Regions from separate parts of the Glaciecola sp. G7-5 genome, predicted to be linked through region 2. Evidence: predicted binding sites of a transcription regulator. Region 2 holds the regulator's gene; the other holds the start of a gene.
What was found. The regulator LexA, encoded in region 2, represses DNA repair genes until DNA is damaged. The targets are predictions, from matches to a motif close to TACTGTATNNNNATACAGTA.
Positions count from the first base shown of each region.

Region 1 (5,122 bases), 1.8 Mb from region 2:
TGCCAACAGCATTCGGCCTTCGGCGTCAGTATTGCCAACACGTACTCGAACACCAGCATGGCTTTTAATAATTTCGTCAGGTACGTAGGCCTCAGCACCAATGCTATTTCTCACTGCGCCAATTTCAGCGACGACTTTAAGACCTTTGGGTTGAAGCAGAGCGATACTGCGCATCAAACCAGCAACGCTTGCTGCACCTCCTTTATCACGACTCATACCCGCCATATGACCATTCACTTTTAAGTCAGCACCACCAGTGTCGTAGGTGATTCCTTTACCGGCAAGATATAAGCACTGAGTAATTGGCCCATGTCCTTCGTATACGAGCTTAATAATTCTAGGTTGGTGGCGTTCAACCTCAACCGATGCCCGGGCTACTGCATACAATAAAGGGTATTGTTGTGCGATTTGCTCGCTATCTTCAATCACCGTGCAAGTTACACTGGTGTCTTTAAATGCATCGATACAATACTGCGCAAAACCTGGCGGCGCCATGCGTTCAGGATCGGTACCACAAAGATCTCGTGCTAAGCGCTTGCCACTTTCAATTGCATTTATCCTCGTAAGCGTCTCTTCATTAAGCCCATGTAGATATACACAATTAATAGCTTCTATTTGCCCACCTAAAAACTCCCTTGCCTCCAGTGGCTGCCAAAGATGCTGACACATCCCTAAATAAATAATCTGCATGAGATGTTCAGTGCTCTTTAGGATTTCTGGCAACGGCTCGCTTAAATCTAGAAAAACAGCCGGTTTCACAGAACCAATATCAGCGAGTTGTTCTGCTAAGTTTTTGCCAAGTTCAAAGTAAACACGAATATCGTCAAAGTCGTGGCTCATTGAGGGTGCGTTTATAAATAAACAACGTTTACATGGTGATTCATGTAACGCGACTAAGCTAGCCTTGCGACCAACGCGGGGGTCAATTTCTCTTTTTTCTTGCAAGGTTCTAGGAAGGTAGCTAAAAACATTAGCACCTGATGTATCAGATATAACAACTGCTAAATCAGCGTCTCTCGTATTGTCAGCGTCTTGAATATATTTTGCTATAGGAAATGCCATTGTCTTCTTTATCCTTAAAGTAATATCTAGCTATAATAAGCCGTTAGCTTAAGTAAAGTTCATTATAGCGCATTTTTTTGTTCATGCATGGGCGCAAAATCAAGGCATAGTTGCTCAGATGTCTCTCTTATCTCGTTGTCGCAAAAGCCAATAAAAATGCCTAAGAGTCTTGCATCTTTGCCGTTACGCCGTTCCCACGCCTCAGTCAATAGCGTAAGCAAAATGTCGGTATCAATAACGCTACACTTACTTTCTTTGGTTGTTTGGCGAAAATCTGCAAATTTAATTTTCACCCCTAACTTGTCGATTTGACGAGTTTCTATATGCTTTGCACCTCTCTCTTTCAATGAAGGTACCAAGTAGTCGAGTAAGTATTGCTTCCAGATCTTCAAGTTTATTCATGTTTTCTGAGAAAGTCCGTTCAACAGCAACCGACTTTCGGATACGAGAAGTCTCCACACCCCGTTTGTCGATGCCTTGGCATTTTCGCCATAAACTCATGCCAAACTTTCCAAAGCTTTGCACTAGCGTCGCCTCGCTCGAATTTCGAATATCTTTGCCGGTTAAGAAACCCATTTTCTCTAGCTTTGCAAAAGTAACTTTACCTACACCAGGGATTTTGTTGAGTGGTAGCTTTTCTATAAAAGGTATAACTTCGTCCGGCTTTACAAGATATTGCCCATTAGGCTTGTTCATATCAGACGCTATTTTCGCAATGTATTTTAACGACGCAATACCAGCAGACGCTGTTAAACCCAATTCTCTATGAATTGTCTCGCGAATATCCTGAGCGATTAGGGTTGCTGAGCCTGAAAACAGGCTACAATCAGTAACGTCGAGGTAGGCTTCATCTAAAGAAAGTGGTTCAATTAAGTCTGTGTAACGGCTAAATATTTCGCGTATTTTTGTGCTTACCTCTTGATAAACTTTCATTCGGCCAGGCACAATGATTAAGCCTGGGCACAGCCTTTTTGCCATTGATGTTGGCATGGCCGAACGCACACCGAATTGCCTCGCTATATAGTTGCATGTCGACAAAACGCCTCGCTGGCTAGACTTTCCGCCTACGGCGACCGCTTGATTAGCAAGCGCCGGATTATCTCGTATTTCAACTGATACATAAAAAGCATCCATGTCGACATGTATGAACTTTCGCATATCTTAGCTCTTAGCTATTTTTTAACATGTATATGATACACACTACTGTATAAATTCACAGCGTTATGACCTAGAAAAGCTAATCTTTCTTGTTTTAATCGATTAAACCCTATATTTTGATCAAAATTCAGACAATCTTTATTTTATGATTAAGTTACGACTTCGTTCAAAACACTTACACCGTTTTGACCAGTGGTTATAACTATGATGGTGTGCGGGATGAGTTATTCCGACAGGCTTATCAATTTATCGAAACTTTCCGAGAAAACCCATTGATAGACGCGAAGCGGCGTCGATGGGTAGTTCACTGATATGTCAAAGACAAAAGAAGCGCTGACGGTTTTCTTTAGGGCCGGCGCGGACGCGATTTTACGCTCAAGCGTGAAAAAGAGGCATGTTAACTGCCCCCTATTATAAAATTTGATTGCTTTTCCACTCGTCTAGTTTAGCTTGTCGCTTCGCTTCTTTTTCTAGTCGTGCTTTTTTACGATCACAAGGCTCAGGACAATCACAGGCTTTCTCTACACCTAACGCACCTAAACCACCACAAGAACCTGAAATACTTTTCTTTTGAAAAATGTAGCCAATGGCCATGGCTAATGACATCAATAAAAAGAAACCAAACGCTAAAATAAATGTACTCACACTGCCCTCTTCATATTCTCAAACTGGTGCAATTATAGCCATCATGATTGACTTAGTCCACCAGCGGCAACAATTCACATCGTATACCGTTTTATTTGGCCTATCCTAATGGACAGGCTTTTGTTCAATAATTTCAACTTCTTCGATAAACCTCGTCGACTGGTGTTCTACAAAGTTATCGCCTTCTTTAGTAATGAATAGAGCGGCTATACCCTCTTTCTCAGCCAATGCTTTGCCGGCTTGCGTACCCATTACCATTAGTGCCGTTGCCAAACCATCTGCCCTTATTGATTTAGGAGCAACGACGGTAACTGCAACTAATTTGTGCTGTATTGGATAACCTGTCTTTGGATTTATCAGGTGGGAATATCTAACTGAGTCTTCTTCAAAATAATTGCGATAGTCACCCGATGTAGCAATAGCATTGTCGCCAACATTTACTATTCGTTGGATAGAACGTTGTCCCGACAAAGGTTTCTCAATAGCAACTAACCAGCTTTCATCATTCATCTTTTTACCCCTGAGGCGCATTTCCCCGCCAATCTCAACCAAGTGATTTGAAAATCCCTCGGACAACAGCAATTCAGCGACTTCATCTACGCCGTAGCCTTTGGCGATAGTAGAAAGATCAATATAGACCTTTGGATGTTGTTTAATTATTTGGCCGTTTTCAAGGGTAAACTTGTCGATACCAACGTAAGTCATCGTTTCTATGATTTGTTCTTTTGTGGGAATTTTAATCGCCTTCGCATTTGGGCCAAATCCCCACTGATTAACCAATGGTCCCACAGTAATATCGAGCATGCCTTTGCTAAGCACGTGTAAATCCATCGCTTCTTGAATCACATATTGTGTAGCTTCTGATATTGGAAACGCCACGTTTTGTGACGTTTGATTTAATCGTGAAAGCTCTGAATCAGGGATATAAGTCGACATTAATTGGTTTATCCCTATCAGCAAGGTATCAATCTTGTTTTTCATTTCAGTAGGCGTTGGTGACGCTTGCGTAGCGTCTTTATTGAGGTACTTTACCGTATAGGTGGTTCCCATTGTTTCGCCGTTTATAGTGACCAGTGGTGACCCTGACTGTGAACAAGAAAACACGACTAAGCACAAAACAAGAATAAGAAACTTCGATAATATGTGTTGCATGGCATCTACACCTTGAGTGTGCCGGGTTACGGCACAGAGAGTGGAACAAAAATTCGATACAAAAAAGGGGCTTTCGCCCCTTTTACAATAAAACTTAACGTAAACTAGCCACCAAAATCATCAAGCATGATGTTTTCGTCTTCTACGCCTAAATCTTTAAGCATGTTGATTACCGCTGCGTTCATCATGGGTGGACCACACATGTAGAACTCACAATCTTCAGGCGCTGGATGATCTTTGAGGTAATTTTCGAGCAATACGTTATGGATAAATCCAGTATCGCCTTCCCAGTTATCTTCAGGCTGAGGATCAGACAGTGCAACATGCCACTTAAAGTTCTCATTCTCTTTTTGTAGCATGTCAAAATCTTCAACATAAAACATTTCACGTAAAGAACGCGCACCGTACCAAAAAGTGATTTTACGGTCAGTTTTAATACGACGTAATTGGTCAAATATATGCGAACGCATTGGTGCCATACCAGCACCACCGCCAACAAATACCATTTCTGCATCAGTATCTTTGGCAAAGAACTCACCAAATGGGCCAGAAATAGTCACTTTATCGCCAGGCTTAAGTGACCAAATGAACGACGACATTTTACCTGCTGGTAAACTAAGGTTATTAGGTGGCGGCGTAGCAATACGCACGTTCAACAAAATAATACCTTCTTCTTCAGGGTAGTTTGCCATTGAGTATGCGCGAATGGTTTCGTCTTCACATTTCGATTCAACATCAAAGAAGCCAAAATGTTCCCAGTCTTTTCTATACTCTTCAGGAATATCGAAGTCTTTATATTTAACGTGATGGGGTGGCGCCTCAATTTGTATATAACCACCAGCGCGGAAGGGCACACTCTCACCATCTGGTATACCGAGCTTAAGCTCTTTGATAAAGGTTGCTTCGTTATTATTGGATAGTACTTCGCAGTCCCATTTTTTAATTCCAAATACTTCTTCAGGTAATTCGATTTTCATGTCTTGCTTAATCGCAACTTGACATGCCAATCTGCAGCCATCTTTTGCTTGGCGCTTGGTAATGTGATCAAGCTCGGTTGGTAATATCTCGCCACCACCGTCTTTAATGTCAACACGACACTGTCCAC
Region 1 covers NZ_CM147892.1:2,266,597-2,271,718, reverse strand. The annotation lists gene AC0L6H_RS09975 (M17 family metallopeptidase) at 1-1,062, opposite strand, end outside; gene AC0L6H_RS09970 (hypothetical protein) at 1,125-1,355, opposite strand; gene dinB (DNA polymerase IV) at 1,345-2,220, opposite strand; gene nqrM ((Na+)-NQR maturation NqrM) at 2,632-2,865, opposite strand; gene AC0L6H_RS09955 (FAD:protein FMN transferase) at 2,971-4,017, opposite strand; gene nqrF (NADH:ubiquinone reductase (Na(+)-transporting) subunit F) at 4,122-5,122, opposite strand, start outside.
Region 1: a site for LexA is predicted at 2,264-2,283, ahead of dinB (DNA polymerase IV). Genes of this name have one in related genera too.

Region 2 (5,122 bases):
GCAAAAGCAAAACAGAACATACCTAGCACCATCAGCAATATTTTGCCGACGGTCTTGCTATGATCTTGCGCAACACGAGCCGATGGCTGAGGTGTCCCACCTGCATCGGCTGTGTTTATGTCATCGTTCACCTGTTTCATTGAATAAATCTATTATTTCACGACAGGTGGTGTTTCAAATGTGTGATACGGGGCTGGTGAAGGAATTTCCCACTCTAAGCCTTCAGCACCATCCCACACTTGGCTAGACACGGGCTCACCTTGATGACGGCAAGCTTTTATTAATAGAGCCAAGAAAATGAGTTGTGAAAGACCAAATGCAAAACCACCCACTGAAATCCACTTATTGAAGTCAGCAAACTGTAGGGCATAATCAGGAATACGGCGTGGCATACCAGCTAAACCTACAAAATGCATAGGGAAGAACAAGACATTTACCGACACTAATGAGCACCAAAAATGCCATTTCGCGAGGGTGATATCAAACATTTTGCCAGTCCATTTTGGAAGCCAATAATAAACCGCTGCCATAATTGAGAATACGGCACCGGTAACAAGTACGTAATGGAAATGCGCAACAACAAAATAGGTGTCATGGTACTGGAAGTCAGCTGGCACTATCGCTAGCATCAAGCCGGATAAACCACCTATTGTGAATAGCACGATAAAGGCAATGGCAAACATCATTGGTATTTCAAAGCTTAAGGAGCCACGCCACATCGTCGCTACCCAGTTAAATACTTTAACGCCTGTTGGCACAGATATCAGCATAGTCGCAATCATGAAAAACATCTCATACGCGACAGGCATGCCTGTAGTAAACATGTGATGCGCCCAAACAACGAAGCTTAATAAGGCAATCGACGCCGTTGCATAAACCATTGAAGCGTAACCAAATAACTTCTTGCGCGAAAAGGTTGGCACAATCTGAGAGATAATCCCAAAGGCTGGGAGAATCATAATGTATACTTCAGGGTGACCAAAGAACCAGAATATATGCTGGAACAATACTGGGTCGCCACCACCGGCCGCATCAAAGAAGCTGGTACCGAAGAACTTATCAGTTAATACCATGGTTACGGCTGCCGCGAGTACTGGCATAACAGCAATTAACAAGAAGGCTGTTATTAACCACGTCCATACGAACAATGGCATCTTCATGTAAGTCATACCAGGTGCACGCATGTTAAATATTGTCACAATAACGTTAATCGCGCCCATTATCGAACTTATGCCCATTATGTGGACAGAGAAAACAAATAAGGCTGTACTATCGCCACTATAGGTAGTTGATAAAGGTGCATAGAAAGTCCAACCAAACGCCGGACCGCCGCCTTCCATGAATAGCGAGGATAGTAAAATCAAGAAAGCGAAAGGTAATATCCAAAAGCTCCAGTTATTCATACGTGGCAAAGCCATATCTGGCGCGCCAATCATCATCGGAATTAGCCAATTCGCCAAGCCAGTAAATGCTGGCATTACTGCACCAAAGACCATTATCAAGCCATGGACGGTGGTCATTTGGTTGAAGAAATTAGGTTCAACTATTTGCAGTCCCGGCTGGAAAAGCTCTGCACGAATGACCATTGCCATAGCACCGCCCACCAAAAACATGATGAAAGCGAACCATAAGTATAAGGTACCAATGTCTTTATGATTTGTTGTTAGTAACCAGCGCATTATCCCCGCAGGGGCGCCGTGGTGATGATCATCATGGCCATCGTGGTCATGACTCGTTGAATGAGTAGTGTCAGTAGTGGTAGACATTTTTTACTCCTTACCATTCATTATTGCGTTAACGTCTTTTGCCTGTACTAGGTCACCAGTGTTGTTACCCCAAGCATTACGCTCATAAGTAACCACAGCGGCAATTTCTGACATTGTTAATTGTTTAGCGAATGAAGCCATCGATGTACCGGGGCTACCTTCTACGATAATTCTGATGTGCCCTGGGATATCCTCAAGAGCCAATGCTGAACCTTTAAGTGCTGGGAATACACCGGGCAAGCCTTCACCGTTAGGCATATGGCACGCAGCACATACTGAATCATAAATACCTTTACCTTGTGACATTGCTTCTTCCATGGTCATATTCATGGCAAGTAAACGCTGTTCTTCTTCCCGAGCGCGCTGAGCCATCGCTTCTTGCTCAGCCACCCAAGCATCATATTCAGCCGGGTCTTTAGCAACAACGACAATAGGCATAAACCCATGGTCTTTACCACAAAGCTCAGCGCACTGGCCGCGATACACACCAGGGGTATTTACTTTCGTCCAAGCTTCGTTAATAAAGCCTGGGTTAGCATCTTTTTTGACCGCAAAATCAGGTACCCACCAAGAATGGATAACATCATCTGAGGTAATTAGAAATCGTACTTTTTTACCTGTTGGAATAACGAGTGGACGGTCAACTTCTAGCAGATAGTTTTCTGTCTTGGTGAGTTCGTTGCGAATTTGTCCCTGCTCAGTAGCTAACACCGAGAAATACTCAATGTCATTATCCATATAGCGATAGTTCCACTTCCACTGCGACCCAGTTACTAAAATTGAAACGTCGGCTTTACTCGCGTCTTCCATGTCAATCAGCGTATAGGCGGCAGGAACTGCCATAAAAATCAAAATGATGAAAGGCACTACCGTCCATACGACTTCAACGGTTAAATTCTCATGAAAGTTGGCTGCTTTTGCACCTTTTGACTTGCGATGTACCACCATTGAGTAAAACATGACGGTAAATACGACCACTGCGATGACAACACAAATCCCAAACATGAGCATGTGCAAATCGTAAACTTGGTTACTGATATCTGAGACGCCTGGGCGCATGTTCAAATCTGACCGGCCAGTATCGACCACATCCGCTGCAAAGCTTGAGCAAGCAACTAAGAAAAGAGACAGAGAAGAAATGATATTTCTGAACTTCACACTAACACTCCCGTTACGCCTAACAAGTCGAATTTGGTTCTAAAAAAACGAGAAAACACGATTTGCAGACATAGTTTTAAATTAAAGTAATACATTTGTTCTTTTTTTGTTAATAGCGGCACAATAATCTTTCAATTCGCTTCAGTAGTCTAGTGTTTTATCGTTTTTTTTTGCTGAATATCATCGCGTTTTTCGATTTAACAGTAAAACACGCATACAAAAAAGGACAGTCCAAAAGGAACTGCCCTTACTATGAATATCTGTATTCTAATTGCTTTTTAAAAGCAGTAAATTTTATTAGAGGTCGCTACGGTCGCGAATTACGCCTACTGCGAGGCCTTCTATCGTAAAAAACTGAGATGCTAAATCAACACGAATTGGGGAGAAACTTTCATTCTCAGCATGCAATAGTATTTCACTGCCTTTTCGTTCAAAGCGCTTAACGGTAACATCTTCATCAACTCGGGCTACCACAACCTGACCATTATTCACTTGGTCTGTTTTATGTACAGCTAGCAAATCACCATCCATAATGCCGATGTCTTTCATACTTTCCCCTTTTACGCGAAGCAAAAAGTCTGCGCGCGGGTGAAACATGGCGGGATCACATTTGAAGCGGTTTTCGATATGCTCTTGCGCCAAAATAGGCTCACCAGCAGCCACTTGACCAATTAGAGGCAAGCCGTCTTCGACTTGATCTTCAAGATCAACATTCAACTTAATACCACGAGAGGTGCCTGGTAAAATTTCGATTACGCCTTTCTTAGCAAGAGCTTTAAGGTGTTCTTCAGCAGCGTTAGCTGACTTAAACCCGAGTTCTCGTGCAATCTCGGCGCGAGTAGGTGGCATGCCGGTTTCAATCATTGTGCTTTTCACCAGATCGAGCACTTGTAGTTGTCGTGGAGTTAGTGGACGCATAAACAGCCTGTTTTTCTATACAGTTAAACGAAGTATATCCTTTAAACATCAAGAAGCAACAACTATTTGTAAATAGTCGTTGTGATGTACGAGGGCAAAATGCCATAAATTACTACACGATTTTTGATTCTCGTCTGTATTAGCTTCGTGTTAACATTGTTTTCGCTGCGGTGCTTGTGCATTTTTTGATAACGGCGAATCCTCTGGCATACATCTTCAAAAAGTGTAATGTATACCGTATTAACTAACCCATATAAAGTCGGAGTGACTATGAATTGGATGGCCTCGTTTCTACGTTTTGTACTCGCCAAACCTATCGGATGGCTAGTAAAGGTAAAGAGTGTCCCTGCTGATTTAGAAAAAGAATTGGGTATAGATAAAAGCAGACCCATCGTTTATTTACTGCAAACGAAATCGTTAACCGATTCAATTGCACTTGAAAAGTCAAGCCAAGAGCTAGGACTTCCCAGCCCTTTAAAAAAATTGTCTTTGCTTAACCTCGAACACAAACGAAGCTACTATTTAGATAGGCCGCAAAGCATTTTTTCTCGCAAAATTAAACCTACTACAATTGAAGATAACTTTACCCAGATGTTTCAATATCAGCGTGAGCACGAAGATTTAGATGTTCAGGTAATTCCTGTGTTTATATCGTGGGGACGCTCTGCTGGTAAAAGTAAGTCTGGCTGGGCGCAACTTATCGCCGTAAAGGCTTCACCGAACTGGTTACGTAAGTTTTTCATCGTTTTATTCTTTGGTAGAGACAATTTTGTTAGTTATTCTAAACCTGTCTCTACCCGCCAAATGGCCCTGCTTCAAGGGAGTGATAAGCAAATTGCGCACAAGCTTATTCGCGTCGCACGCACCCATTTTCAGCGCAAACGTCAGGTCTTATCAGGGCCAACCTTGCTCGAACGTCAAGAATTATATAATTCTGTGCTAGGCGCACCAAGCGTCAAACTAGCGATTGAAGAAGAAATCCAAAATAAGCAACTGAGCCCCCAAAAAGCAAAAAAACAAGCTAAAAAATACGTAGATGAAATTGCCGCCGACTATCGAGAAGGTCTTATCCGTTTAGGTGAAAGAGTGCTCTCGAGAATTTGGAACAGAATATATGATGGTATAGAAGTAAAGCACGCTGAGCGAGTACGTGAATTAGCTGCCAACGGCCATGAAATAATCTATGTGCCCTGCCATAAAAGTCACATGGACTATCTTTTATTAACCTATGTGATTTATAACGAAGGCTTGGTAACGCCGCACATTGCCGCCGGTATTAA
Region 2 covers NZ_CM147892.1:505,296-510,417, forward strand. The annotation lists gene AC0L6H_RS02175 (cytochrome c oxidase assembly protein) at 1-140, opposite strand, end outside; gene ctaD (cytochrome c oxidase subunit I) at 153-1,766, opposite strand; gene coxB (cytochrome c oxidase subunit II) at 1,770-2,924, opposite strand; gene lexA (transcriptional repressor LexA) at 3,222-3,842, opposite strand; gene plsB (glycerol-3-phosphate 1-O-acyltransferase PlsB) at 4,113-5,122, shown strand, end outside.